DNA from 3 places in the Acinetobacter sp. N1-1 genome. Region 3 is predicted to be linked to each of the others. Evidence: predicted binding sites of a transcription regulator. Region 3 holds the regulator's gene; each other region holds the start of a gene.
The links. The regulator PhoB, encoded in region 3, activates phosphate uptake and scavenging genes when phosphate is short. The targets are predictions, from matches to a motif close to TGTCATNAANCTGTCATAA.

Region 1 (10,098 bases), 190 kb from region 3:
TAATCCAACAGTAAATGCATAAGCGGCTTTATTGATTGGACCCCCTAAGTCTATACACATCATGCCTGCTAAAATCATGCCCATAAGCACGGCATTGCCTGTACCCATATTATTAAGGAAGTGTTTCATCGCATCAAAAATATAAGCAACCGGATGACCCACCACATAAACCATAATTAGGCTTGTAATTAAACTCGCAAATAAGGGAATAATAAGAATGGGTTTTAATGATTCTACACTTTGTGGAAGTTTAACCTTTTTCGCAAGGAAAAGAGCGATATAACCTGCAATATAACCTGAGGCAATACCACCTAAGAAACCTGCTCCAAGAGGGCCTGCTGCTAGAAAACCACCAATTAGACCTGGAGTTAAACCTGGACGATCTGCAATGGAATAGGCAATGTAGCCTGACAACATAGGTACCATAAGGGTTAAAGCTGTTTTACCAATCATTTCTAAATTGGCGGCTAGTGTACCTTCGGCAGGGTTTAAACCAAAGAAGAGTGAAATTGCAAGAATAAGACCACCTGCAACCACCATAGGCAACATATAAGAAATCCCTGTTAGAAGATGCTTGTATACGCCTACTTTTTCTTTTTTATCGCCAGCTTCTGTATCTTGGCTCTGCTGTTTACCAGATTCTAGTACTGTCGCTTCTTTAATTGCATTTGCAAAAGCTTTATCTGTTTGTTTTAGTGCAAAACCTGTACCACAGCGATAAACACGTTTCCCTACAAATCGTTCAGTATTGACTTCGATGTCTGTTGCTAAAATTATAATATCGGCTTCTGCAATACTTTCAGGAGAAAGGATATTTTTTGCACCTACAGAGCCTTGGGTTTCAATATTAATCTGATACCCATGTTTTGCTGCACCTTGCTGTAATGCCTCGGCAGCCATAAAAGTATGTGCAACTCCTGTTGGACATGCGGTAATAGCAACAAATTTGCTTACAGCACCTGAAGAAGCTGTACTTGTAGATGCAAGCTCTTCTGTTGTAGTTGATGTATCTAGTGCATTTTTTAGAATATCTTCTGCATTATTTTGTAATACATCTAAGCTTACAATAGAAACTTGTTTATCTTTTAATGCTTCAGTGAGGCTAGGGCGACGGCCAATAAAAATAATATGGTCAGCTGCTTGAGCATCCATGGTTTCCATAGACTGTGCAACTGAGTTTGTATATCCGAGTGATGAAGCAACACTGGCAAGCTTACGTGCCAAAATCAATGCATTGATAGGTTGTTCAGGACTATGTGGAACAAATAAAATATGTTTAGTGTTTTGCATATTATTTACCTAGCTCAATGAATCAATTGAGATTTGTTGCTTCAGCTTATCAATTGCTGATAGATCTTCAATAGCAAAACCAATTTGTGTAACGGCGTTACTACCTATAGCTGTTGCAGTTTTTAGTGTTTCTTCAGGTGACGTATGGTTTAAGAAGCCATGGATCATGCCTGCCACTAAAGAATCACCTGCGCCAACAGTACTTTTCACAATGACTTTAGGTGCTTTTGCATGTAGAGGGTGAGTTGGATGTAACCAGTTCACACCTTGTTCCCCCATAGACACAATAATATTCTCAATGGTTGAATTTAACTGAGAGAATAAAGCATGTTGTTCTGCAAAAGTATTGGCTGAAGCATGATATGCCTCTACAAGCTCATCTGTATTGGGTTTAATGAGCCAAGGGTTTGCTGATATAGCAGCACTGAGTGCTTTACCGCTTGTATCTACAGCAACTTTTTTACCTTTTGTCTTTAACCATTCGATGAGTTCGATTAACTCTTCAGGTGAAAACCCTTGAGGCAGACTGCCAGAAATAGCAATAATTTCTACTTGGTCAATTAACTGGCTAATTTTCTCACGAAGACTCTTTTTCGCAGCTTCATCGACAAAAAATCCTTTACCATTGATGTCAGTCATACGCCCAGACTGTTCAGCTACTTTGATATTGTGGCGTGTTTCACCTTCAATATATACAAAGTGATTTTCTAAGCCTTCTTTCTCAAAGTGTTGGTCAAATAGTTGGCGATTACTCTGTCCTAAGAAACCTGTCACAATAGGGGAGTGCCCTAAATCTTTGAGGACTTGCGCTACATTCAGTCCTTTGCCTGCTGCAAGGCTTTGCGCAGATTGCTGACGGTTTACTTCGCCAAGCTTTAAGGTATCGAGCTGAAGTGTAATATCTATTGCGGGGTTAAGTGTAATTGTTAAAACCTTTGCCATGCTTATTCCCCTAATGCTCTTACTGCGGTTGCGCTGTCACACTGCAATGCTTTTTGCGCAATTTTCTGGCACTCAGTAAAGTTTAAAGTACGGATTTGTGCTTTTACTAAAGGAATGCTTGTACTTGACATACTCAGTTCATCTACACCTAAGCCCATGAGTACAGGAACAGCTTTAGGATCTGCTGCAAGCTCACCACAAATGCCTACCCATTTTCCGTATTTATGTGCAGCACGTACAGTTTGGTCTATCAGTAATAAAACACTTGGATGTAAGCCATCTGCTTCGGCAGAAAGTAGTGGGTGACCACGGTCAATTGCCATAGTGTATTGGGTTAAATCATTTGTTCCAATACTGAAGAAATCAACCTCTTGAGCAAGGATCGGTGATAGTAATGCCGCAGATGGCACTTCGATCATGATACCTACTTCTAAGTTTTCGCGAGGATAGTCTTTGCTTACTTCATCTAAAATTGCTTTTGCTGCACGCCATTCTTCAACACGACCAATCATTGGGAACATGATGCGTAATGGACGATTATCGGCAGCTTTAAGTAGGGCAACCAATTGTTGACGTAATAGTTCAGGTTTACGAAGTGTAAGACGAATACCGCGAATTCCTAAGAATGGATTTTCTTCTTCTGCAATTGGTAAATACGGTAGTGGTTTGTCACCACCGACATCAAGTGTACGTACAACAAGAGGGCGACCTTGTAAGTCATCTAGAACAACACGATAGTCTGCTTCTTGTGTTTTTTCATCTGGTGCGCTGTTATGCGCCATAAATACAAGTTCTGTACGTAACAGACCAATTGCTTCTGCACCGTCTTTGACTGCTTTTCCAGCAGCATTTACTTTCCCAATATTTGCAGCAATTTCTACTTGATGCTGGTCGAGTGTAATCGCAGGCTCTAGGCAGTGTTTTTCAGCTTCAATACGAATTTGACGTTGACGCTCTCGCTCAGCCACTGCATGTTCAATAAGTGATTGAGCAGGGTCAACAATGAAATCACCATTATCACCATTGATAAGAACGATGGTATTACTTTCGATTTTAAGAACACTGTTGCCTGCACCAACCACAGCAGGAATACCCAGTGCTCTGGCAACAATTGCACTATGTGCACTAGCACCACCAACCGCTGTTAATATCCCTGCAACACGGTCTTTATCTAAACGTGCAACATCGCTTGGTCCAACATCATGCATAATGAGAATGTATGGCTCTTGAGGTTCTACAACCTCTGGGACACCACAAAGAACAGCTAGAACACGTTCTCCAATATCACGCAAATCTGCGGCACGTTCTGCGAGTAGATGATCTTTGAGTTGTTCTTGTGCTTTTGCTGCTGCTTCAATATGCTCATGCCAAGCTGCAGGTGCAGAAAGGTTCTGTTTAAGAAGTTTATGTACACCTTGAATGAGATCAGGGTCATCAAGCATTTCTAAGTGCGCAGTAAAAATTTGCTTAATTGCTTCAACTTTACTTTCAGCAATAAACTGACGAATATTTTCTTTCACTTGCGCAATGGCATGTTCAAGCTTTTCAGTTTCTGCTTTCACGTTTTTACTATTACGTTCGTAATGGAACTCACGTGGTTTAATCACGTGTGCAGGACCAAATGCAAGTCCTGAAGATGCAGGAATTCCCGAAGTTGATACCTCTTCTTCAAACGTCACAACTTCAACTTGATCTGCTTCTTTTACAGTTTCTTGCTCATCAATAGGTTCAACTTCTTCGCCTAAGCCATTTTTTACTGCTGCAATAATCGCGTCTAAACCTGCCACAGCATCAGTATCTGGTTCTGCAATGAAGGTAAGCACTTGTCCACGCTTACAACCAAGAGAAAGTAGCTTTGTTAAGCTTTTTGCTGAAACAAGTTGACCATCATCGGCGGAAACTTGGATATCACCTTTGAATGTTTTACTAATATTGACCAGTTGTGTTGCAGGGCGTGCATGTAATCCATGTGCATTCGCAAGGGTTACTTTGCGTGATGGCCAGTCAGGAATAATTTCAGCCCCAATAATTTGAGCAATCTGATGGCTATCATTTTCTTGTGTTAGTTTCTCAAGCTGACTTGGGTCGAAAAGAATATCCATTAAACGATTGAACTGAGGCATATCAAGCTGGTCATTACTTGCGATACAAAGCAATGTGCTAATGGTTTCGCCGTGATGTTCGATAGGATGCTCAGGTTTTATAATACTTACAGCAGGGCTAATTACATATTCACTTGCAGTAATTGACCACGTTCCCTCACCAAGATGAATCATCTGCTTAGGATCTAGTGCACAAATAAAACCAGGCTCTACTAATTTTTGTTGCTTGAGTAGCTGTGTTGCGTGCCATAGTAAGTCATCTGTGTCATTTGCAGGGACTTGTGTCGCAATCAGGTTTTCATGAAGTGCAAGAGAAGGGGGTTGAGCGTGTAATAATTCTATAATTTGTTCTGGTGAAGTGGCATTTTTTACACGATCTGAAACATCGTCAATCAGTGCTCTAGTTAGTATTTGTAATACTTGTAAGTGTTCATCTGATTTAGCAGCGATGACAACAGCGAGATAAATTTTATTTTCGCCATCCCATACCACACCTTGTGGAAAATGGGCGAGTCGCACACCTGTTTCTAAAATATATTGTCTTGATTGAGGTGTACCATGGGGAATAGCAATACCTTGACCAAGATAGGTCGCACTTTGTTGCTCCCGTGCTTTTAAGCCTTCTAAATATTCAGGAGTAACTAGTTTATCTTCAACTAAAATGTTGACTAGACACTCTAACGCCTGAGCTTTATCAACAGCATGTTGATCCATTCTAACATGTTGTACATCTAGCGCTAACATAAAAAATCCTTGAAAAACATCATAAATCGAGTTGAGGCGCTGCCTTTCCGGGAAAAATTAAAAGGCAAATTCTACTATGCTTCGCCCTGAAAATCAGTTCTTTTTGATTATTGGACATAATTGTAGATTAAACCCCATAAAGTTTACTTGAATTAACTTTAAATAGGGTGACAATTTTGGTTGTATTTTAAAAATACATTTAAATCAGTTTTATACAAAATAAGGTCCTCTTTCATTCTTAAAATATCCATATATATTATCCTATTTATTTTCGTAGAGTAGAAATCCTTTCCTAAACACTTGCATGCCAGCTATTAAAAGCGAAGAAAATCATACATACCATATATCAATATATGGCTGATACAAATTCGACCAATAGCTATGTTTTTGAGATGGTTTAAAAATCCTGAAGTAAATATATATCTACTATTTAAACGATTATTATGTTAGTTAATCATCAATTTATTTTAAAAAAATTAGTATAATTAGTAAGATGAAAAACTACTAAAATGATTTATGGATAAGAGTTTAAAGTCGTTATTAAAAATATGTTGGCGATCGTCTAATTTATTTCTATTCTTTACAAGATGAATCTTATTACAATTATTGTTATATAGAGAGTAAAGTAGTAATTTTTCGTATTAGGATTAGAACTCTAAGTGCTATGGTGTAACGAAACTTATAGCTCTAATCCATTAATTTTGAAATAATAATCAGGTTATTTAAATAAACTTAGAAAACAACCAATAAAGTGTCGCAGATAGAACCATAGCACAAGGTAAAGTCAGAACCCATGCAAGAATAATACTTTTAATGGTACTCCATTGTAGCCCCGACTTATTGGCGGTCATTGTTCCTGCAACTGCACTATTAAGTACATGTGTGGTACTAACAGGAAGTCCAAATTTATCTGCAGCAATGATTGTTCCCATAGCAACAAATTCTGCTGACATTCCTTGACTGTAGGTAAGGTGAGTTTTACCAATGCGCTCTCCTACAGTAACTACAATACGTTTCCAACCAACCATTGTTCCGAGTCCTAATGCAAGTGCCACAGCAACTTTTACCCAAGTTGGAATATATTGAGTAGCTTGATCTAAGTCTTTACGATACTGTGTAATTGTGGCGGTATCGGCAGAATTTAATTGTGTAAGTTGATTGTTTTTTTGCATTGTTTTTAATGTGGTACTGCTTAAATACATATCGTTACGTAAGTTTATAGTTGTATTTTCAGGTATATCTCCCATGGTTTTATAATCTGCAACAAGCTTACCCAAATGATTCGATAATGCTGCAACAGCAACGATTGTTTCAGGTGTAATATTTTTGGTCTGAATATACTGGGTGAGAGTATTACGCGCTGTAGTCGCATCCATTTGGTCTGGGTTAGATACTAGAATGTGAGCAGACTTTTCTGAGAGTGCTGCAAAAGCCTGTACTTCATTGCTATCCATTGTTTTATTAAGTGAGTAAGCAAGAGGAACAATACCAATAAGAATAAGCATAATTAAGCCCATGCCTTTTTGTCCATCGTTTGAGCCGTGGGCAAAACTGACGCCAGTACATGTGCAAATGAGCAATAGACGTGTAACAAATGAAGGTGGTTTATCACCTTTTGGTGCATCAAAAAGCTCTGTTTTTTTATTTTTTAACGTTAGCTTTAATAATAGAAAAGCAATGGCCGCTAAACCAAAACCGACAAGTGGAGAAACTAAGAGTGCTTTAATCACCTTAATCACTTGTTCTACATCAATTCCACTGAGCCCACTACTAAATCCTGAGTGTAATATTTGATTCATGAGTCCAACACCTAATATTGAACCAATCATAGTATGAGAGCTTGAAGCCGGTAAGCCTAAAAGCCATGTACTCAAGTTCCAAATAATTGCAGCAATAAGAAGTGCAAAAACCATTGCGAAACCAGCACTACTATTTACATGTAAAATAAGCTCGACAGGTAGCAAAGCAATAATGCCATAAGCAACTGCACCACTTGCACTTAGAACACCTAAAAAGTTAAAGAAACCTGACCACATGACAGCAATAGGTGCAGGCATAGCATTGGTATAGATGACGGTTGCTACAGCATTTGCTGTGTCATGAAAACCATTCACAAATTCAAAGCCCAATGCGATAAGCAGCGCAAGACCAAGCATAAAAAATGAGAATGTACTTAATGGTGGAACTGTAGATAAGTCGGTAACTAATTGCAGTCCAATATAAGCACAAGAAACAATAACAACAATTAGAAACGAGTATTTAAACCATGGTGGGGAGGCTTGATTAACATTACTATTTTTAGGTAAGGAAGCATTTTTACGATTTGGAATAGAAGCGGTATTTTGCATTATGGCATACCAATAATTATTAGATTAAATTAGTTTGAAATTTGATCATGATATTATGATGGCAGTATGATTTTTATATTTAATAAGAGTTTTATAGGTGATGGAATTTAACAATATTTAAAATCGTAAAGTAACGAATATAGAGATGTTTGTATTTAAGTAAAAATAAAGTTATCAGATATAGACTTTAGAAATATTTTGTTATTTAGTAGTTATTACAAAGATGGCGGTGAGAGAGGGATTCGAACCCTCGATACGCGCAAACGTATACACACTTTCCAGGCGTGCTCCTTCAGCCACTCGGACACCTCACCAATTGGCGAGGATGATAGCGAAAAAAATACAGCCTGCCAAGCTGAAATATAAGATTTAAAGCAAAAGGCTTAACTTAGTGCTAATATTCGCCATATATGCGAAGAACATGTAGTTTTTTTATGCAAAATTCAACGGTAAAACCATCTATACAAGCACTTACATTGGCTGCCTTGGGCGTCGTGTTTGGTGATATTGGAACCAGTCCATTATATGCAATTCGAGAGTGCTTTATAGCTGCTCATATATCTATAAGTCAATCTACTGTGATGGGTGTTTTGTCATTGGTATTTTGGTCAATGATGCTAACAATTAGTGTTAAGTATGTGACCTTTATTATGAGAGCAGATAATAATGGAGAGGGTGGCATTATGTCATTACTCGCTTTGAATCTACGCTCTAAACGAATAGACAAAAATAAGAAAATGTTCTTAATTGCTTTAGGGTTTATTGGTGCTTCTCTATTTTTTGGTGATGGTATTATTACTCCTGCTGTTTCAGTACTTTCTGCAGTTGAGGGGTTAAGTATTGTTACACCAAGTTTTAACCAATGGCTTATGCCAATTGCTCTTGGTATCTTAACGGCGTTATTTATGATTCAGCGTCATGGTACAGGCACAATGGGAAAGCTCTTTGGCCCAATTACTTTAATATGGTTTATCTCAATTGGAGTATTAGGTGTTTGGAGTATTATTCAAACACCGTATGTGCTGACTTTAGTGAATCCATATTGGGCAATTCACTTTGTTGCAAATGAGCCTAAAGTTGCTTTCTTAACCATGGGCGCAGTTGTGCTTACCCTCACAGGTGGTGAGGCACTTTATGCCGATATGGGGCATTTTGGTCGCCAACCTATTCGTTTGGCATGGTTCATTATTGTTTGCCCATGTTTGCTGTTGAATTATGCAGGTCAAGGTGCATTACTTTTAAGAGATGGCAGTGCTATATCTAACCCATTTTATTTGTTAGTGCCTCAGTGGGGCTTATTCCCAATGATTATACTTGCAACTGCGGCAGCAGTTATTGCTTCTCAAGCAGTAATTACAGGCGTATTTTCAATGGCGAATCAAGCAATACAGCTACGCTACTTACCACGTTTGACGGTGCACCATACATCTGATGTGGAGCAAGGGCAAATTTATCTGCCATTCATTAACTGGATTTTATACGTTTCAGTATTAATTCTAATTTTACTCTTTCATAACAGTGCTAACTTAGCGGCAGCATATGGTATTGCCGTAACAATGACTATGCTGTGTAGTACGATCTTAGTTACTGCATATGCTCATAGTGGATGGCAATGGCCTTGGTGGAAAATTGCAGGCTTTACGATCCCATTTTTGTTTATAGACATTATTTTTGTTTCTTCAACCTCAGTGAAAATTTTGGCTGGTGGCTGGGTTCCAATTGTCATTGGATTCGTTGTATTCACAATATTAATGACATGGAAAAATGGTCGAGAGATTGTAATTCAAAGACTAGAAAAAGATGCGCTTCCATTAGAGCTATTTATTAAAAGTGTTAGTGTGAGCAATGATACAAAATATGTGCCGGGTGAAGCTGTATTTTTAACAGGAACGCCAAATATTGTTCCGCATGCAATGCTGCATAATATTAAACACAATAAAGTGCTTCATGAGCGCAATATTATGGTGACGGTGATTACGCAGGATGTTCCATACGTTCAAGATAAAGACCGTTTACATGTGGAGAAAATGAATGATCATTTCTACCGTATTTTTATGTACTACGGTTTTAAAGATCAGCCAGATATTCCCCTTGCTTTAGGTCAAGCATATAAAGAACTTGGTTTTGAGTTTGACATGATGCATATGAGTTTCTTTATCTCAAGAGATCGATTAATTCATACGGTTGGAGATGGCATGGCACCTTGGAGAGAAAAGCTCTTTATTTCGATGTATCGCAATACTAGTCCTGTGAGTGACTTTTATCTTATTCCGACAAATCGGGTTGTCGAAATGGGAAGCCAAATCGAAATCTAAAATATAAAAAACCGAGCAACTGCTCGGTTTTTTATTTAGTGACTACATGCCATTTTGAGCAGGCGGTGGAGTCTGTTCATTATTTTCATTTGGTGCTTGCTGTACATTGTTATCAGGTGAAACCAATGTATATTGACCACTTTGAAGAAGGTTCTTGAGAGAACCCGGTTGCCCATTTACAGTTGTAGAAACTTGTGTTTGAGAGAGACTTTCTAGTGTTTGGCCCAGCTCAACAGCAGGTTCTGCAAATGCAGTCGCTGTTGTAAAAATTCCCATCACTAACCCAATTGTCGTTATGATATTGCGCATCATAAAATTCCAATTCAAAAAAGTTGTATAAACTATAACAAAATTACA
Region 2 (10,098 bases), 1.8 Mb from region 3:
GAAGCTGCCTCTACTCCATATAAATTCTCACCAAACTCAACCGAGTTCAAATATACTTCTAATATTCTTTTTTTAGACCACATTTTTTCCATCATTAAAGTAATAATGGCTTCTTGAAATTTTCTAAAATAAGAACGTTGATTATAAAGGAAAAGATTTTTTGCTAACTGTTGCGTAATTGTTGACCCACCTGCCACAATACTACCATTTTCCTCATTACGCGCTAAAGCCACTTGCATACCATCCCAATCAAACCCATGATGTTCTAAAAACTTGCCATCTTCACCAGTTATTACTGCTTGTTTTATATAAGGACTCATATGCGAATAACTGACCCATGTATGATCCACTTCAGTTACACTATTTTCCCATGCATCAATACGCATGAACATTGTTGTTTCAACAGGATGATCAGACCACCAATATAAAGAAATAAAAACCCACATTTGAACAAGAATAAATAAAATACTTAAGAATTTAATAATACTTAAAAAAATGTTCTTCATGAATGTAACTTTCTCCAAAGCACAGGTTCTGTTAAGCTGAGACTAAAAATTTGCCAAGCATAGCATGTATAAAATGGAACAACCTTTATTTTATAAAAGTAAATTAAGGCTTAAATTATGGTGGGTTACGGCACTTCTTATTGCCTTGAATACACTACTTTACACTTTGCAAATTAGTACAGGCGTCAATAGCAGTACACCAAGCGCAATAGATGCTATTCAATGGGGTGCAGACTATGCCCCTCTTACAATGACCACTGAACCATATAGAATATTCACATGCCTATTCTTTCATTTTGGTTTTATTCATTTAGCTCTAAATATGTGGTCACTTTATATTTTTGGTTCAATTGCAGAACAGATATATGGTCGTTGCTACTATATTGCACTTTACATTCTTGCAGGAATTACAGGTAGCTTATTTACTGAGTGGCTTAGCATTCATAACAGCTATGTATTACTAGAAAAATTTTCTCAAAATCTTGTACCCACCATTAATGGTGGTGCTTCAGGTGCAGTTATGGGGATTGGTGGTGCCCTCACATTACTGGCATTTTTCCCACCAACATCTACACAAAAATTTATTTTAAGTAAAAAAACACTTATTATTGTTATGCTTATTAATTTAAGTGTTGGCTTATTTACACCCAATATTAATAATATGGCTCATATTGGTGGAACTATTATGGGGGCATTATTAAGTTTTATTTGGTATTTACTCGAAAAAAATACTTACAAATTACCAAAACCTATTTTGGCTATTATTTTTGGTGGTTTTCTTAATATTATAATATACCTATATTGCAAACATGAAGTACAAGGAGTTTATCAGCTATGGATAGATATTTTAAATAGCAATCCATTTAATTAATAATGATTAAGTTCACATAATAATTAAAAACATATTAAAGGCTCTCATTTTAAGCCTTTAATATGTTTAAAATATTTTAGAAATCAAAGAAAGTGACTTCACCTGTTTCTAATGAATACTCAGCACCTACTATTTTTAATTTACCCTGTGCAATTAAATTTTCAAGTACAGATGAACCATGGCGCAACTGATTTACAGAAGCAAATACATTTGACCTTACAGCATGTTCACATAGTTTTGGTAAATCATCTTTTAACTCTGTTTGCATTAAAATTTCAACAGATGGACGTACACGATTGACAATCGACATCAGATTATTTGATGGTGGCTGATCTGGATTACGTAGTGTATCAATTGTTGCTTTAACAGCACCACAATGACTATGACCAAGCACGACTACAACAGCACAATCATAACTTGCAGCAGCAAACTCTACACTTCCAACTTGTGATGGTGCAACAATATTCCCTGCGACACGAATTACAAAAAGATCCCCTAACCCTTGGTCAAATATAATTTCTGCAGGTACACGCGAGTCTGAACACCCTAAAATAATCGCAAATGGATTTTGATCTGCTGTTAACTGCGAGCGATGCTCTTGAGAGATTAAGTCTGGAATAGATGATTTACCATTTGCAAAACGCTGGTTTCCTTGTTTTAAGCGATCTAGTGCTTCTTGTGCTGTCAGCATGATTTTTCCTATCTCGTTTTATCAAAATAATAAATTGGCTATATTCTAGGTGGCGACAGCATGCTTGTCACTGACTAAAAAGGTCTACACACTACATTTATACCTATCAATCTTATACAAAATGCTATTTTAAATACGGAAAACTATAGCCTGATCAACTTAGCACGTTATACTATAAATAAATTGTACTTACAATAAGACCTCTCATATGGACAATCGTCTAAAAAACCCTATTATTGAACAACTTATAGAATCTCAAATTGCATTTTTAGAAGACGTTTTAAATTCAAAAACATATATTAATGATGAAGCAATTTCACTATATCATTGGTTATCAACCAAAAAAATTAAAGACTTTGGAACACCAGAGCCAATATATCTTTGTATTAAAAAAAAGATGTTAGATAAAGCACTCCCCTCTATACTTTTAAAAAACTTTGCACAGCAGCTTCACTTTTCAGCCGTCCATTCAGTCAATAATAATACTAAAATTGCACACATTATAGATGTCATGACAGTCGACCGTTTAGCCCAGTTTATTGCAAATAAAGAAACATCTCGACAAGCATTTATACATTTTATTATCAATCACCCTTCTTTTTCTACAATCATGGCACAACTTATTCAGCAAGCCATTCAACAATATTTTGACGAAAATTTATCTTCAAAAATATCGAACATGAGTAAAATCATGAAAGTTGGAAAATCAGTTTTTGAAAATATGACTGATGCAACTTTAGAAAAGACAATCGCTCAATATGTAGAAAAAAATATCTTAAAATTAGGTCATATGAGCGAACATGTTTTAAATAAACATTTAACAAATGATCGACTCTATCATTTACAAGCAGAGCTGTGGCACCAAATTAAAGATACGACGCTTTCTAAAGTAACTAAGCCACTATCTACAGACAACCTGACCGAGTTGGTCGATATTATAAATGAGTTTTGGAATACTTTTAGACAAACAGATTATGCGAAAATAGGATTACAAGACAGCCTACATACATGGTACAACCATAACAAAGATCATACTTTCAGTTACTTATTTAAAAGTTTAAATATAGATGAAGCATTTCTTCAGGAGGAGTTTACATCTATGTTCAAGCCAATTATTGAACAGCTTATTGATGAAGGCTATCTAAAGTCACGAATATACACACTTTTAGCAGATTTTTACTATAATGAAGACACCTTAAAGCTATTAAAACAGATATAAAAAAGGCGCAATATGCGCCTTTTCTCGTTAACTACTTATTTATAATAAGCACCTTCAGATTTAGAGTGATCTGTTTCGTCAACCACACGTTGTAATTCAGGTATATATTCTTTCAATGTTGTTTCAACACCTTGCTTTAAAGTTACATCAATTGCTGAACATCCCTGACAACCACCACCGAATTTTAGAACTGCCGTTAAACCATGCTCTTCATTTTCTTCAACAGCAACTAAACTACAGTTCCCACCATGACTTGCCAATCCAGGATTAATCTCAGACTGTAATACATAAGTGATACGCTCTTCCATAGAAGCATCTGGCCCTACACGAGGTACTTTAGAGTTTGGAGCGCGAAATGTGAGCTGTCCACCAAAGCGATCTTTATTATAGTCAATGACAGCATCTTTAAGATATGGAATGGATGGCGCATCAACAAATGCTGGAAAGTCAGGATAGTCTTGCTTATAGTCAGTTTCAACGACTTCATCAGGGGCACTATATGCCATACAACACTCAGCACGTGGCGTTCCTGCATTTTCTACAAATACACGTACACCTATACCTGGCGTATTTTGCTTTGCCAATAATTCGCTTAAGTACTCTTGTGCAGAAGGAGTAATTAATAGATTTGGTATATCTTCACTTGCTGCCTGAGTCGTGCCGACATTTTCCATAGACATATTATCTTTCCTCAACCTGAAGGTACTTAGTTTAACTGAAGATATGGGGTAATTACCAAAAATCAATGCATTTCGTCGGATTTATTTTAATTTCATATCTTATATTTTTTATGTCATGATAAGTTAAGTTAACTACTTTGTCATATTATGCTAGACCTTCCATTTAACCATAGTATTACACTTATTATTATTACTGTCATTGTTTCACTTTTGGCATTTTCTAATCAGAATATTATGAATCGTCTTATTTTCTGGCCTCCTGCCATAGGAAAAGGACAATTTGATCGATTCATTACTCATGGATTTGTTCATGCAGATGGTGCTCACCTTCTCTTTAACATGATCACTTTATTCTTCTTTGGTAGTGCAATTGAGATTTTTTACCGTCAATATGCCTTTAACATGGGCTTTGTGCTGTTTTATTTAGGTGGATTAATTATTTCTATTCTTCCAAGCTATTTAAAGCATAAAAATGACTTCCAATGGGCAAGTCTTGGTGCATCTGGTGCTGTTTCTGCTGTTCTTTTTGCATATATTCTTTTTAAGCCTTGGAACTTAATTTTTGTTTTTTTTGTACCTGTCCCCGCAATTATTTTTGCTGTTCTTTATGTCGCTTATACAATATGGTCGAATAAACGTAATAATAATCACATCAATCATAGTGCACATCTTTGGGGTGCAGCTTATGGCATCATTATTACCATTATTATTGAACCTAAAATTATTCCTCACTTTATTAATCAGCTCATTCACATTCCTTTTTTGAGTTAAAAAAAAGGGCTGATATCAGCCCTTTCATGTATTTAAAAAATATGTAGAAACAACCAATATAGACTGCCTGATAAGATAATTGTTACAGGCAATGTCAGTACCCAAGCTGAAATAATACTTTTAATCGTTGACCATTGTAGACCTGACTTATTGGCAACCATTGTTCCCGCAACAGCACTATTTAAAACATGTGTTGTAGAAACTGGCATACCTAGACCATCAGCGGCAGCAATTGTCGTCATTGCAACTAACTCAGCAGATAAACCCTGCCCGTATGTCATATGATCTTTACCAATTCTTTCGCCAACAGTCACAACAATACGCTTCCAACCAACCATCGTGCCTAAACCTAATGCCAACGCAACAGCAACTTTCACCCAATTTGGAATATATTGTAAGAAACCATCTAAACCTTTTTGATAAGATTTAATTGTTTTCTGTTGAGCCTCATTCCACTGTGGTAAAGCTTTTTGTTTACCAAGTGCTTTAAAAGTTGTCGTGCTTAAATACATTTCATTGCGAATATCACTGACACTTTGCTCAGGAATATTTTTCAAAGAATTGTAAGGTGCCAGCTCTTGCCCTAAACCGTAAGTCATACTTGCAAGTGCAGGTAAAACATCAGCGGTTGCTTTTTTGTCTTGAATATAGCGTGTCAGAATATCTTTTGCTTCTTTACGATTATATTTTTGCGTATTATCTGCTGAAATAATAAGAGCTGCTTCTTGAGATAATCCCTTAAACGCTTGTAACTGATTACTATCAATATTTTTATTTAATGAATAAGCAAGTGGTACTAAGCCAATCAGAATAAGCATAATAAGCCCCATTCCTTTTTGACCATCGTTTGAACCATGTGCAAAGCTTACGCCTGTACATGTAAAAATAAGCAACGCACGAATAACTAAAGGTGGTGGCTTGCTCCCTTCAGGTGCTTTAAATAACTCTAATTGCTTTCTAAAAACAAACTTAACAAGTAAGAATACAACAGCAGCAAGTGCAAAACCTATTAATGGCGAAAATAGAAGTGCTTTACCTACTTTCATGACTTGTTCCATATCAATACCGCTAGTTCCAGCCTCAGCTGCAGTATTTAGGATATGATTCATAAGACCAATACCTAAAATAGAACCAATCATTGTATGTGAACTTGAAGCAGGAATACCAAAGAACCATGTTCCTAAATTCCATAGAATTGCAGCGATTAACAATGCAAATACCATTGCAAAGCCAGCACCACTACCTACATTCATAATCAGTTCAACAGGAAGCAAAGCAATAATGCCGTATGCCACTGCACCACTTGCTAATAACACACCAAGAAAATTACAAAAACCTGCCCACATAACAGCAATTGGTGCAGGCAAAGCATTTGTGTAAATCACTGTTGCAACAGCATTGGCTGTATCATGAAAACCATTTACAAACTCAAAGCCTAACGCAATAAAAAGTGCTGTAGATAGTAAAATGACAGAATAAAGACTCAGGGGAGGAACGTTTGCAAGATCAGCATTTAGCTGAAATCCGATATAAACAAGTGTAGAAATAATAATTGTAAGAAACACCGGCATGAAGAATTTAGGTGTAGGCACATTTACATTTTTACTATTCATCGCATCAGGAGGTACGGAATCTTGTTTAGAAGATGTATTCATTTTCATGCTGCATGTATGACGAAACTTTATAGGTGGCCATATTGTTTAATTAAATTATGACAGTTATATGACATTTTTATTTATTATGCACTAAAAGACCACCTTCCGCCTCCTTTAAGAGCAAAAAGTGTACTAAAAAAATACCTATTTAAATTGTTATTTTCACATAAAACTTGATTACTATTTAAAACTTCAAATTAAGTCTCTCATTTCATTTAACTTTGTTTAATTTGCACGATAAATATTTCAGAAAAATGAAAATATCTATAAATAGCTTACAAATAAAACCCCATTTAAATGATCTATTTCATGCTGAATAATTCGTGCAGGAAATCCAGTAAAATTTTGCTGTATTCTTTCACCTCTAATCGTATAGTATTCAACAACTAATTTATCTGCACGTAAAACATTTCCCCTTGCTCCGAACACACTCAAACACCCTTCTTCCCCTAAAATACTTTCTCTAGATTTGGTAATAATTTCAGGGTTAACCATAACAATTTCAGGCATTTCTGGTGCATTCGGATATCGTGGATTTGGTCTTGATGCGACAACAATAATTCTTTTTGAAACATAGACCTGTGGTGCTGCAATCCCAACGCCATGATGATACCTCATAGTTGTTTGCATTGCTTGTACAAGCTGCCGCAACCATAACGAACCAAACTCCTTTGCACTTACCTTTGCTGCAATGAGTTTAAGTATACCTTCACCATCTTGTGCAATAGGTAACACCACTTCAGCCATATGCTATTCCTTTTAAATATGAATATCTGCAATCATATATAATTTTGCCTGACCAGAAATTTCTATACGATCATTTGGCAAAATTTCACCATATAACCAACCACCTCTAGATGATGCTTGATAAGCAATAATTACATCTTTTTCCAATTTTTCAGACCAAAGTGGAATAATAGCTGTATGAATTGAACCAGTGACTGGATCTTCATTTACACCAATTGCAGGCGCAAAATAACGGCTGATGCAATCATAGTCTTTATTACCCTGTGCCGTAATAACAATATCACGTGTTTTACCGTAAATTTCTTTTGATGCTAAACTAATTTCTCGTAATTTTAAAAAGTCTGGCTGTACATCTAAAACCTGTTGAGCATTTTCGTATTCAATAATATAGGCCTGATTATTTAAATGCACTTGCTTAAATGGAATATCAAATGCGGTATTTAATGCTTTAGGATAATCTTCTAACTTCTTTGCTCTTAAAATTGGAAAATTCATGACAACTTTTTCATTCTTTTGTCGAATATAGAAAGTTCCTAACTCACGTGTTTCAAATTCGATATATTCTAGCCCTTCAACTTCTTGGAATAAAATAAATGCACTGGCTAATGTTGCATGTCCACAAAATGGTACTTCATCTGTTGGTGTAAACCAGCGAATATCATAGTTATTTAATGTATTTCTCTTTACAAATGCTGTTTCAGACAAATTATTTTCTAGTGCAATATGTTGCATTAAACCGTCATCTAACCAATCATCTAATACAATAACTGCCGCAGGATTTCCTTTAAATAATTGTGTTGTGAATGCATCAACTTGGTACATCTTCATTATTATATCCTCAAAAAAAAGAGCAAATGCTAAAAACATTTGCTCTTTTAATATACTTCAAATGATCAACTATTTACGAGATCTTTATCATTTTCCTGATCAAATTTATTTTTATCTGTCAGTCCCATGACCTGACTCGTAAAAGTACCTGCTGTCATTGAGCCGTTAACATTTAATGCTGTTCTTCCCATATCAATTAATGGTTCAATTGAGATAAGTAATGCAGCCAATGTAATTGGGAACCCTAATGCAGGTAATACGATAAGTGCAGCAAATGTTGCTCCACCACCTACACCTGCCACACCAATTGAACTCATGGTCACAATACCAGCCAGAGTTAATATCCATAAAGGATCTAAAGGGTTTACCCCCATTGTTGGCGCAACCATCACTGCAAGCATTGCAGGATATAATCCTGCACAGCCATTTTGACCAATTGTTGTACCAAACGATGCTGAAAAGCTCGCAATTGACTCAGGTACACCAATACGATTAGTTTGTGCTTCAATACTCATTGGAATACTTGCAGCACTAGATCGGCTTGTAAATGCAAAAGTAATCACAGGCCATACTTTCTTAAAGAAACGAATTGGGTTAATTCCTGAGCCTGCCAAGATAAGCGCATGTACAACAAACATGATAGCAATACCAACATAAGAAGCTGCTAAGAAGCCACCAAGTTTTAAAATATCTGCCAAGTTTGAACTTGCAACAACTTTTGTCATCAGTGCAAAAACACCATACGGCGTTAATGTCATCACTAAACGAACAAGCTTCATGATCCACATTTGTGCAGTATCTATTGCTGTTAAAACATACTTCCCTTTTGCTTCATCATCTTTAAGTAAGCGTAAAGCTGCCACACCCAAAAATGCTGCAAAAATGACTACACTAATAATTGCAGTTGGTTTTGCACCTGTTAAATCTGCAAATGGATTGGTCGGAATAAAAGATAAAATAAACTGGGGAACACTTAAATCAGTCAATTTTCCAACATAGTCAGATTGTAATGCACTCAAACGTGCTGTTTCAGCTGCACCTTGTACTAGACCATCTGCAGTCAAACCAAAAAGTCGCGTCACAAAAACAGCAACTAAAGCTGCAATAAATGTGGTTACAAGCAACGTACCTATACTAAGAAAACTTATTTTTCCCAAAGAAGACGTCGCTGTATGCAATTTTGCCACTGCACTCAAAATAGAAATAAAAACCAGTGGCATAACAACCATTTGTAAAAGTTTCACATAACCATTACCAACAATATTAAACCAACTAATCGAATCAGTTAAAATTTGAGCACCTGTCGGGTAAACTAAATGTAGTCCTAATCCAAACAGCACACCCAGCACTAGCCCTGAAAGTACTTTCTTAGAAAGACTCCATGTTGTTTTACGTGTTTGTGCAAGCAACAATAGTAAAATCACAAACACCACAGTGTTTATGATAAGTGGCATGCTCATCGCAACTCCTAGCCAAATGGCTATTCTCAAAATCAGATATAATTACCATTTATTATAAAGTAAATAGATAAATAACGAGAGCCATTCTCTTCTTCAAAATTTTAATATAATTAGCCTTTATTTTCATAATATTATTTTTTATTTTAAAAACAAGATCTTAAAAACACAAAAAACATAAAAATATCGTTATTCTTTTTTCTTACTAAGCTTAGTTTAAATTTTTATAAGAATAAAAAAGCTCTATCAAATGATAGAGCTTTTCAGACTTAATACAGATTTAAGCATCCATATTTTTTACAATTGCTTTACCAAATGCTGAACAACTGAGCAGTGTTGCCCCATCCATAAGACGTTCAAAGTCATAAGTCACTGTTTTATGAGCAATCGCGCCTGAAACACCTTTAATAATCAGATCGGCAGCTTCTGTCCATCCCATATCACGTAGCATCATTTCGGCAGATAAAATAATTGAACCAGGATTCACTTTATCTTGACCTGCATATTTTGGTGCAGTGCCATGCGTTGCTTCATAAACAGACACTGCATCACCAATATTTGCACCAGGTGCAATACCAATACCACCTACTTGTGCAGCCAATGCATCTGAAACATAGTCACCATTTAGGTTCAATGTTGCAATTACTGAGTACTCAGCAGGACGCATTAAAAT
Region 3 (10,098 bases):
GCTCAAACGCATATTGTTTCTCCTGCCGATGGTGCGATTTCCCAAATTGGTGAAATTGTGAATGGCGATATTTTTCAGGCAAAAGGTCAGAATTTTACAGTTGAGCAATTAATTGGTGATCCACAGCTTGCACAGCCTTTTAAGCAAGGTAACTTTGCAACAGTTTATCTTTCACCAAAAGATTATCATCGTGTACACATGCCATTTACAGGTACACTTACAGAAACGTTATATGTACCAGGTGAATTGTTTTCGGTTAACCAAGTAACTGCTGAAAATGTCGATGGTTTATTTGCACGTAATGAGCGCATGGTTTGTCTTTTTGATACGCAAGTTGGACGCATGGCAGTTGTGCTTGTTGGTGCAATGATTGTTGCAGGTATTGAAACTGTAGCTACAGGAAAAGTAAAACCTACAGGACGTCTTGAACTGCAACAGCATCAGCTTGAATTACAAAAAGGTGATGAGCTTGGTCGTTTTTACTTAGGTTCTACAGCAGTAGTTTTATTTGAAGAAAATGTAATGCAATGGGACCCAACGTTTCAAGCAACATCTCAAGTTGTAATGGGTGAAAAGATAGGTGAATTACTGTAGTTTGACCTTGTGAATATAGATAAAAGCGTGATGAATGATCACGCTTTTATTGTTTAATCAGTACTTAAAACTTTTGTACATAAGAGTGGATCTGCTTTTATTTTTGCTTGTTCATCTGGTGAAAGGCTAAAATAGTGGTTAATGAGTTTATGTGCAAATTTTTCATAGATTTTAGGCTTATAGTAGGCATAATTTGGCATACTATTTATTGCAATATCTTGAAAGTTTGCATACATATCATCAGGATTTTTTGATAATTCTGGTTTACTAATTACAAAGCAAAGCGCCGTCCGATGATAAGCTTTGTCATCATCATTCGGTTGGTTTTTTAAGGTATAGATGCAGATAGATGCAATAACAACAATGAGTATACCGAGAATAGGCAAACCTATTTTTTTTGTGGCCATAATTTCCAATCTAATTTAGTTCTCGCTTTGGTATAGGCATTCTTTAGGAAAAACGGCTTTAAAGCAAGAACCCTCATTGGGAATTGACTCAATTTCTAAATATGCACCATGTTGCATAAGTACATGCTTCACAATAGCTAGCCCTAAACCTGTTCCGCCTGTTTGACGACTTCGTGCACTGTCTACACGATAAAAACGTTCTGTGAGGCGGGGGAGGTGCTTGAGGTCAATGCCAATACCATTGTCTTGTACGGTAAAGTAGCCATTCTCTTGGTCATCATGCCAACCAATGGTGATATTGCCACCACCTTTAGGTGTATATTTAATGGCATTGGTAATCAGGTTGCCAAAAGCACTTGCAAGCTCCATATCTGAGCCAATAAGGTCACAATGGCTATCTATTTCTAAATGCAGCATATGACCGTATTCACTGTTATATGCCTGTGCATCATCAAAAAGTTGCGTCATTAGACTTGGCATTTCAACAATCTGATTCTTTATAGTTGTTTTCTCGCTTTCAAGGCGAGAAAGAAGTAATAAATCATTTACTAACGCATTCATACGGCGTGTTTGAGATTGCATTTGGTCGAATGCACGTTTCCAACGAGGATTGAAATCATCTTGCTCTTGAAATGTTTCTAGATAACCACTTAGAACAGTCAGAGGTGTACGTAATTCGTGTGATATGTTGTCGACAAAATCTTTACGCATTTGTTCTAGGTTATGAATACGCGTGACATCGTATGCGAGTAATAAGCGACTTTCTATGCCAAATCTAGTGAGTTTAATTTGAACGTAGTGCCCTTCATATAAAGAAGATTCAATTTTTATCCCATCTGGATGCTGTTCCATATCTTGGAAATATTCAACAAATGCGGGACGACGTAAAATACCTAAAATATTATTGCCTTGATCGCTAGGTTTAATTCCTAAAATACGTTCGGCAGCAGGGTTAAACCATTCAATTTGATGAAGCTCATCTGTAATAACAACAGCTTCAGCAAGTGCAAATAGCGAAGCCTGTGCACGATCAATGAGACTGACCATTTCAGCTTGTACAACACGTTCCTGACGCTGTGTACGATAAATATTAAAAAGTAGCGCACCCCAAATACCATTAATATTTGGTGGTGCATCATAAGGGCGGTTTGAAATCCATTCATTAACTAAATACAGCGCTCGAATTTGTAACGCAATAAATGCACTAAATCCGATCGCAATACATAGCCAAAAGTATCCAATACCTAGTCCAATAAGCCCAGCGATGAGCAGAAAAAAGAGCAGTAATTTGAAATCTTGCTTTGCAGACTCCCATAAACTGCTATAGCGATACTTTTTATGCTCGTGACTTAACTCAGGCGTTGGATAGGGTTCATACATAGGAAAATGTCTTAAGCGTCTGTGCGTATCGAGAAGCGGTAGCCTGTTCCACGAACAGTTTGAACAAAACGATCGGCACCAAATGGTTCTAAAATTTTACGTAAGCGACGAATATGAACGTCAATTGTACGGTCTTCAATATAAACACTTCCGCCCCAAACATGGTCTAGAAGTTGTGCGCGTGTATAAGCACGTTCAGAATGCGTCATGAAAAATGCAAGTAGACGGTATTCTGTTGGGCCCATATCTAAAATGTTGTCATTAAAGCTAACACGTTGGCTTACAGGGTCAAGAATTAATCCATTCGCATCAATCGTTTTTTCACCGCTTAAAGCACTTGAACGGCGCAAAACAGCTTTAATACGAGAAATTAGTTCTCGTGTAGAGAAGGGCTTGGTCATATAATCATCTGCACCAGCATCTAGCCCTTGTACTTTATGATCTTCATCACCACGAGCTGTAAGCATAATGACAGGGATTTCAGCAAGCGTTTCATCTCTTTTTAGTCGGTAACATAAGTCGACACCACTTAAGCCACCTGGGAGCATCCAGTCAAGTAATACTAAAGATGGGCGTTTATCAACAATCATTTGATGTGCTTGTTTTGCATCTTCTGCTTGTAAGCATTGATAGCCCGCCATATCTAGTGAAGTATGAATCATTTCACGAATAGGTAACTCATCATCGACAATTAAAATATAGTCATCTTTCACTATGTCACACCCTATATGAGAATTTAATTAAAATCTTATTAGCGTATTACAAAGATTTATTATGACAGTATTATTGCAATACTTATAAGGATGCAATATTTTAATGTTTTTTTATGACAAAACTAAAAAACCTTTGTGAATATTAGATGACAATTTTTTTACAAAACAATAGATTAACTATTCATAATATAATACTTAGATTTTAAGTTTCTTTATACTTAAAATAAATTTTTTTAAAACATATACTTAGGATTTTTTAAGGTTGTATATAAATAAAGTATATAAAAATAACTAAAAAATTATATATTTTATTTTATCAGTTGATTGAAATAAGTAAAATGAAGAATATCTATGACATTTTGAACGAAAAATAATGGCTGACTATTTAAAAGTAACGCAAGGAAGTAAATCTGAGCAATATCAAGATATTATTCCGCAGATTTTTGGAATTATTGCAGATGAACCTGATTTAATTGCAAACTTGGCAAATATTACAGCAGCATTGAAAGAACAGTTTAACTGGTTTTGGATAGGTTTTTACTTAGTTAAAGATAGTGAACTTGTTTTAGGGCCATTTCAAGGGCCAATAGCATGTACACGTATTGCAAAAGGCAGAGGGGTCTGTGGTGATGCATGGGAGAAATCAGAAGTTTTAATTGTACCTGATGTAAATGCATATCCGGGGCATATAGCATGCAGTGCACAGTCAAAATCTGAGATTGTACTGCCTATTTTGAGAAATGGGGTATGTATGGGGGTATTAGATATTGATAGCAGTGAGCTAAATACTTTTGATGAAATAGATGAACGGTATCTGCAAAAAATTATTGATGCAATTCATTTATAATACTGCTGTGCTGTTAGGTATATTCTTTATGGATATACCTAAAGTCAAACCAACTTACGAATGGCTTTTTTCTTCCAAACTAATTGATAATAACAAAATTGAAAAATACTTAAGCTGACGAAAGACAAGGCATAAGCAAACCAAACTCCTTGTAGTCCCCAAAAATGACTAAATAAATAAGCACATGGCACTTCAATAAGAAATATGGTTGCAATATTAATTATCATTGGGGGGGTAACAGTTCCTGATGCACGCATGATTGATGCAAATATGGCATTGATGCCTAAGAATAAAATTGCCCATAAAACTGTAAAAAGTAACTTTTGTCCTAAAGCCACAACATTTGGGTCTGTAATGAATAGATTCATTAAATGACGAGAGAATAAATATGCAAAAAGTACTAAAGAGCCTGTGATTGCTAGATTCATAAGTAATGCTGTTTTGGTTACTTTTGACAAGAGTTCTGCTTTACCTGCCCCAATTGCTTGAGCACCAAAAATAGAAGCTGCAATTGCAATTGAAAATGCAGGGAATTGAATATAATTGATCACTTGGTTAAGCGCACCATATGCGGCAGTTGCATCAGCACCAAAAGAATTAACTAAACGAATGACCATAAGACCTGCAATAGATGCAGTAATCATTTGAATACCTGTTGGAACTCCAAGTTTTAAAATAGTTGTACTGAGTTGAGCATGGTGTCTAATTTCTTGCAGTAATGCTTTGTTTGGACGAAGTGGATGTCGTTTCTTATTCAGATAAACCGCTAAAAATAATAGTACAGCAAAGTTTCCTGTAATCGATGCAATTGCAGGAGCAATAATACCTAATTGGGGTAATCCTAAATAACCTTTAATCAGTGCTGGAGTAATAAAAAGCCCAAGTAAACTTGTTATTGCTAGTGCAACTAGGGGAGTAATACTATCTCCTACGCCACGTAAGAGAGAAGTGTAAACGATATATAAAAATAGCATTGGGCTACCAATAAGCATACTTTGTATGTAAGGTTCTGCTAGCTGAGAAACATCAGGTGCAACGCCTAGTAATCGTAGTAATGGGTGTGTAAATGTTAGTCCCAATATTGCAATAATAGTGCCTGAAATAATGGTCATAAAAACAGTAGAGCCCACGGCACGGCGAACGGTTTCTAAATTACCAGCCCCCCATGCTTGACCAACTAAAATACTTGCACCTGCAGAAAGCCCAATCATAAATGCCAACAGACAGAACAATATTGGGAAAAACACAGCAACAGCGGCAACCGCATGTACACCAAGTAATTGCCCTACAAAAATAGTATTAATAGTCATTGAAAGATTTTGCAGAATATTTGTAGCAATTAGAGGGAGTAAAAATAAAAAAAATGACTTCCAAAGTTTTTGGTCAGTCATTAAGGGACGTTGCTGCATTAAACTGACCTACTCACTAAAAGTAATAATTTTAAAACTTCTCTTGGGTTTGGTACAGCATTGCTTTGTAATATCTATTTATTTTACCTGATTTAAAATATGAACGGCTTGCTCTAGGGTTGTTTGTTTTTTTGCAAAGCAAAGGCGCAATAGCTTTAATGACGGTGGCGCTTCTTTGTAAAATGCCGATAATGGAATAGTCACAATTTTATATTGCTCTGCAAGGTATTGACACATTTCATAGTCAGATAAATCAGGGCGCACATTTTTATAGTCAAGCAATTGGAAGTAAGTGCCTTGGCTTTTTTCTAAATTAAAAGCAGAGTTTTTTAGCCCATCGAGTATGTAATCTCGTTTTTTTTGATAAAAATAAGCAAGATTTGTTATGTGCTCAGGTGTATTTTCAATAAATTGGCTTAGAGCAATTTGTACAGGTGAGACCCCACAAAAACAGGCAAATTGGTATACCTGCCTAAATTGTTTCATTAAGTCGGACGATCCCACGCAATAGCCTGTTTTCCATCCTGTCACATGAAAGGTCTTTCCAAAAGAGCCCACGACCAAACTTCTATCACGCAGTGCCTCAAATGAAAGTGCACCATAGTGGCGTTTTTTATCGAAAATAATATGTTCGTAAACTTCATCTGACAGCACAATAATATTGGTGCCTTGAATGATTTCAATAAGTGTTTGCCAATCTTCTTTTGACCAAATAGCCCCTGTGGGATTGTGTGGTGTATTTACAATAATCATGCGTGTTTTTGCATTAATACTGTCTTTTACACGCTGCCAATCGACATGAAAGCTTGGTGCATCAAGCATAATATGCTTTGGGATACCTTGAGCAAGTAGTACCGCTGGGCTGTAACTGTCGTAACTTGGGTCAAAGATAATGACTTCATCACCTGCATGAACAAATGCCTGTATGGCACTATGCAGTGCAATAGTTGCACCTGCGGTAATAGTAATATTGGTATTTGGGTCTAATTGTATTTGATCACGTTCGTAAAATATCTTTGAAATGTGTTCGCGTAGTGTAGGTAGCCCATCTCCTGTAGGGTATTGATTGTAGCCTGCTAGGGTTGCTTGTGCTAAATATTCTAAAAGTCTTGGTGGTGCAGAAAAATCGGGAAAGCCTTGTGATACATTTAAAGCATTTAAACGCTTTGCTAGATCAGACATGACTGAAAAAATAGTCGTGCCCTGATTGGGGAGTTTTGCATTTGGAATTTGCATGAGATGACCTAATTGCTATTGTTATATTTAGGATAGTTTTTACACATGATGCCGTATATTTCTTCATGCGTCATCCATGACCTAATGAAAAAATATGATTTTGTTATTTAGTTAAAGTAGATAGTCGACTAAGGCACGAATCACACCTAAAATTAAACCAATAAATGCACCAACAATCACGCCGTTCACACGAATCATATGTAGGTCACCACCAACTGAATTTTCAATTTTGGCGATCATCTCTGTAGAGTCCCATTCATGAATTCGTTGGCTAATAAAACGAATGACTTTGTCACTATATTGGTCACTAAAATAAGTAGCAAGTGTAATTAGGCGTGTATTTAGAAGTTGTCTTACATCATTATTTTCTGCGAGGTTTTTACCTACCAGTTCGATGGCAGCACGCATGTTCATTGCAATACCTGAGTGTTCTTTAAGTAAGTCCTCTTTGATGGCATTAAATAGAATTACCACTGCACCACTCATAAAGTTGAGTATATGTGGGTTTTCTAATAGTGCGTTTTTACCTGCATTTAATCGTTGGCTAATTAGACTTTCATCATTTTTAAGCTCAGTAATGAGCGTTTGTCCGTAGTCCTCAATATGTTGTCGCCATGGGTGTTCAGGATCTTTTAAAATTTCTTCAAGTTTATGCATGAAGCTGTCTACAGTGCGTTGCTCCATGTCGATGCCTAACCAACTTACCCCTTTAGACAGTTTTAAAATACCCATTTCTTTAAAAATACGGGTTACGATTTCACGGGTTTTTTCAGGATGTTTGTGTACCCATTCATGTGAATAATCTAAAGTACGTTGTAATACATCTTGATGAAAGTCATTGTCTAAAACTGAATGCAACATTTCACTGGCAAGATGATTTATTTTTGTATTTTGGATCCACTGTACGCTGTTATTTTGAATAAATTGTGCAATTTGCTCTTGTTCCACAAAATCAAAAACTTTAGGTAGTGTTTGTTGTACTATTTGTGTGACTTGTATGCTGTTGCTTGGGTTTTCTAGCCATTTTCCAATACTTAGAGTGAGATCCGTTTTGCTTAGACTTTTTTCTACAATTTGTGGAGATAAAAAGTTTTCTTGCACGAATCGTCCCATCGACTCTGCAATACGTGCCTTATTCCGAGGAATAATTTCCGTATGGTCTCTTAAAAAGTGTGGGATAGGAAATTTACCAAATGGATTACGAAAAAGTACCGTTACAGCATACCAATCGGCAAAACCACCTACGACACCTGCTTCAGCCGAGAGCATAAGAATATGCAACCACCATGCATATTCAGGAAAGAGTTTGGCTGTAACCATGAAGACAATCCAAACCAAAATGGCAATAAAAAGCGCAATGGTAGCCAGTCGTCGGCTACGCTTTAAATGACTAGAAGGTGTGGATGTCTCCATGTGTTAATCCTCTTATACTTTATGGCTGTGCGTTATATTTTCCTGCGGGAACAGGGGGTAAGACGTTGCCGTTAGGTGCGACGCCATATTTTGCACCAAGAGATTGTAAAATAGTTTCAGCATTAAATGCATCACTTGGTGTATTTTCAGGTTGTTTATAGCATTGAATGGTGTAAGAAACTTCTGTTGGGTCTATGTTAACAACTTCTGGGAAATTATCCCAAGGGCCATCATTAAAAAATGGACCTGGTCTATAAAAACCATGTGGACCTCCAAACATTGGGGGTAGGTCAGGGTAAACAATTGTTTGTCTTGGTGGTTGATTACGGTTGCTTGGATCATTGAGAACTTTAAATGAACTGAATCCATTATGTATAGCAACTTGAGCAGCTTTAACGAGAGTAATTTCTTGGGCTGTACCATAGCTCATATTTGGGCTAGTTTTAAAGCTTACACGGAAGCTATTTTGATTAAGCGGATAACTTGAAAAATGCCCAAGCTGATCGAAATTACGAGGTTGTTCAAATGTAGTCATACAGCCTGTAAGGTTAGCCACAGTAGCTAAAATCAAACATGGTAAAATTTTTTTCTTCATTTTTTGCTCCAAATGATGCAACTTAAAAAGAATAGATCTTAAAAGTGGCTATCTGGTTGTGTGAGAAACATTTCTTCTTCTGCTGTAGATGTACGCCCTAGAACTTTATTGCGATGAGGATAGCGTCCAAAACGATCAATAATCACTTTATGTTTATGCTCAAATTCCAAGTTCAAGGAGTTGCCCAAATTTTCAAATAAAGCCACAGCATGTTTATGAATGATTTTTGATTCACTGTGCATGAATGGCATATATAAAAATGAGCGTTTCTCAGGAGAAAGTTCCTGATCTAACTTTAAAGAAATCGCTTCTTGTGCAAGTGCAAGTGCCAATGCATCTTGTGCAAATGCTTGTGCTTTATCTCTAAAAAGGTTTCTAGAAAACTGATCAAGAATAATAATTTCAGCTAAACGACCTTCAGCAGTTATTCTCCATGACCATAACTCAGCTTGTGATGCTGCATCATGAATTTTTTGGAACTGATCTGCAATTTTTTGATCAAATTGTGTATCTTTTGAAAACCATTTAGATTTGTGTTCAGGGTCAAACCAAAAATTAAGAATGCTATTTTGATTCATAGTAATCCTCATTTAGTCGTATTTATTTTTATTGGATCATAAGAGTATGTCTTGATATTGTACAATTTTACGATTTAAATATGATTTAGATCTGTATAGTCATTTAAAATCTACATGAAATTCGCATGATTGAACGTAGTGTTTTGTGATATTCATGCAAAAATATACTTTGTAAATAGACAGCGAAAAATTAAAGTGAGGAATACTATGAGTCAACCCAAAGCAAGTTCTCATTCGATAGTGCCAGCTTGGGTAGACGCATCAATGCTTCAGGGAACTTTACGTGGTATAGAGCGTGAAAGCCTTCGTATGCAGAGTGATGGCCATCTATCAAAACAACCACATCCGCAAAGTTTGGGTTCAGCACTCACACACCCTCATATTACGACTGATTATTCTGAAGCATTAATGGAGTTTATTACGCCTCCTGAAAGCTCGATTAAAAAAGTTTTGGCATATTTACAAGACCTTCACTATATAGCCCATAAAAATTTACCTGAGGGTGAAAAGCTATGGCCAATGTCTATGCCGTGCATGTTGGATCAGGATGAAGAGAATATTCCATTTGCACAGTATGGAAGTTCAAATATTGGACGCTTTAAAACATTATATAGAAAAGGCTTAGCCATTCGTTATGGTCGCAGAATGCAAACCATTTCAGGCGTGCATTATAATATTTCTTTTCCTGATGAACTCTTTGAACAACTACAAGCACATGAATTAGATACGTCGCTGAAAACACTGAGCTTGCAAGACTATAAAAGTTATCGTTATTTTGGTCTAATCCGAAACTTTATACGTTTAACACCAATTATTATTTTCTTACTTGGTGCAAGCCCAACAGTCTGTGGAAGTTTCCTTATTGGGCAAACTCATCAATTAAAGCCATTGGTTGCAGGTGCATTGCATTTGCCACATGCTACAGC

Region 1: AC1MPL_RS02720 (inorganic phosphate transporter) is a predicted target of PhoB. The motif match lies at 7,472-7,490, and genes of this name have one in related genera.
Region 2: AC1MPL_RS10505 (inorganic phosphate transporter) is a predicted target of PhoB. The motif match lies at 6,448-6,466, and genes of this name have one in related genera.

Annotation. Positions count from the first base shown of each region.
Region 1 covers NZ_JBWXUO010000012.1:538,167-548,264, forward strand. The annotation lists gene AC1MPL_RS02705 (fructose-specific PTS transporter subunit EIIC) at 1-1,290, opposite strand, end outside; gene pfkB (1-phosphofructokinase) at 1,300-2,232, opposite strand; gene ptsP (phosphoenolpyruvate--protein phosphotransferase) at 2,235-5,078, opposite strand; gene AC1MPL_RS02720 (inorganic phosphate transporter) at 5,801-7,426, opposite strand; tRNA gene AC1MPL_RS02725 (tRNA-Ser) at 7,651-7,740, opposite strand; gene AC1MPL_RS02730 (potassium transporter Kup) at 7,861-9,741, shown strand; gene AC1MPL_RS02735 (hypothetical protein) at 9,784-10,050, opposite strand.
Region 2 covers NZ_JBWXUO010000012.1:2,107,223-2,117,320, forward strand. The annotation lists gene mtgA (monofunctional biosynthetic peptidoglycan transglycosylase) at 1-506, opposite strand, end outside; gene AC1MPL_RS10480 (rhomboid family intramembrane serine protease) at 580-1,377, shown strand; gene AC1MPL_RS10485 (carbonic anhydrase) at 1,454-2,068, opposite strand; gene AC1MPL_RS10490 (hypothetical protein) at 2,277-3,287, shown strand; gene nfuA (Fe-S biogenesis protein NfuA) at 3,323-3,967, opposite strand; gene AC1MPL_RS10500 (rhomboid family intramembrane serine protease) at 4,115-4,738, shown strand; gene AC1MPL_RS10505 (inorganic phosphate transporter) at 4,771-6,393, opposite strand; gene def (peptide deformylase) at 6,658-7,140, opposite strand; gene AC1MPL_RS10515 (PhzF family phenazine biosynthesis protein) at 7,153-7,968, opposite strand; gene AC1MPL_RS10520 (L-cystine transporter) at 8,034-9,428, opposite strand; gene icd (NADP-dependent isocitrate dehydrogenase) at 9,706-10,098, opposite strand, start outside.
Region 3 covers NZ_JBWXUO010000012.1:348,524-358,621, reverse strand. The annotation lists gene asd (archaetidylserine decarboxylase) at 1-594, shown strand, start outside; gene AC1MPL_RS01920 (hypothetical protein) at 648-1,001, opposite strand; gene phoR (phosphate regulon sensor histidine kinase PhoR) at 1,017-2,381, opposite strand; gene phoB (phosphate regulon transcriptional regulator PhoB) at 2,393-3,094, opposite strand; gene AC1MPL_RS01905 (GAF domain-containing protein) at 3,468-3,941, shown strand; gene AC1MPL_RS01900 (MATE family efflux transporter) at 3,986-5,350, opposite strand; gene AC1MPL_RS01895 (methionine aminotransferase) at 5,429-6,586, opposite strand; gene AC1MPL_RS01890 (DUF445 domain-containing protein) at 6,698-7,999, opposite strand; gene AC1MPL_RS01885 (CC0125/CC1285 family lipoprotein) at 8,019-8,594, opposite strand; gene AC1MPL_RS01880 (DUF924 family protein) at 8,633-9,172, opposite strand; gene gshA (glutamate--cysteine ligase) at 9,380-10,098, shown strand, end outside.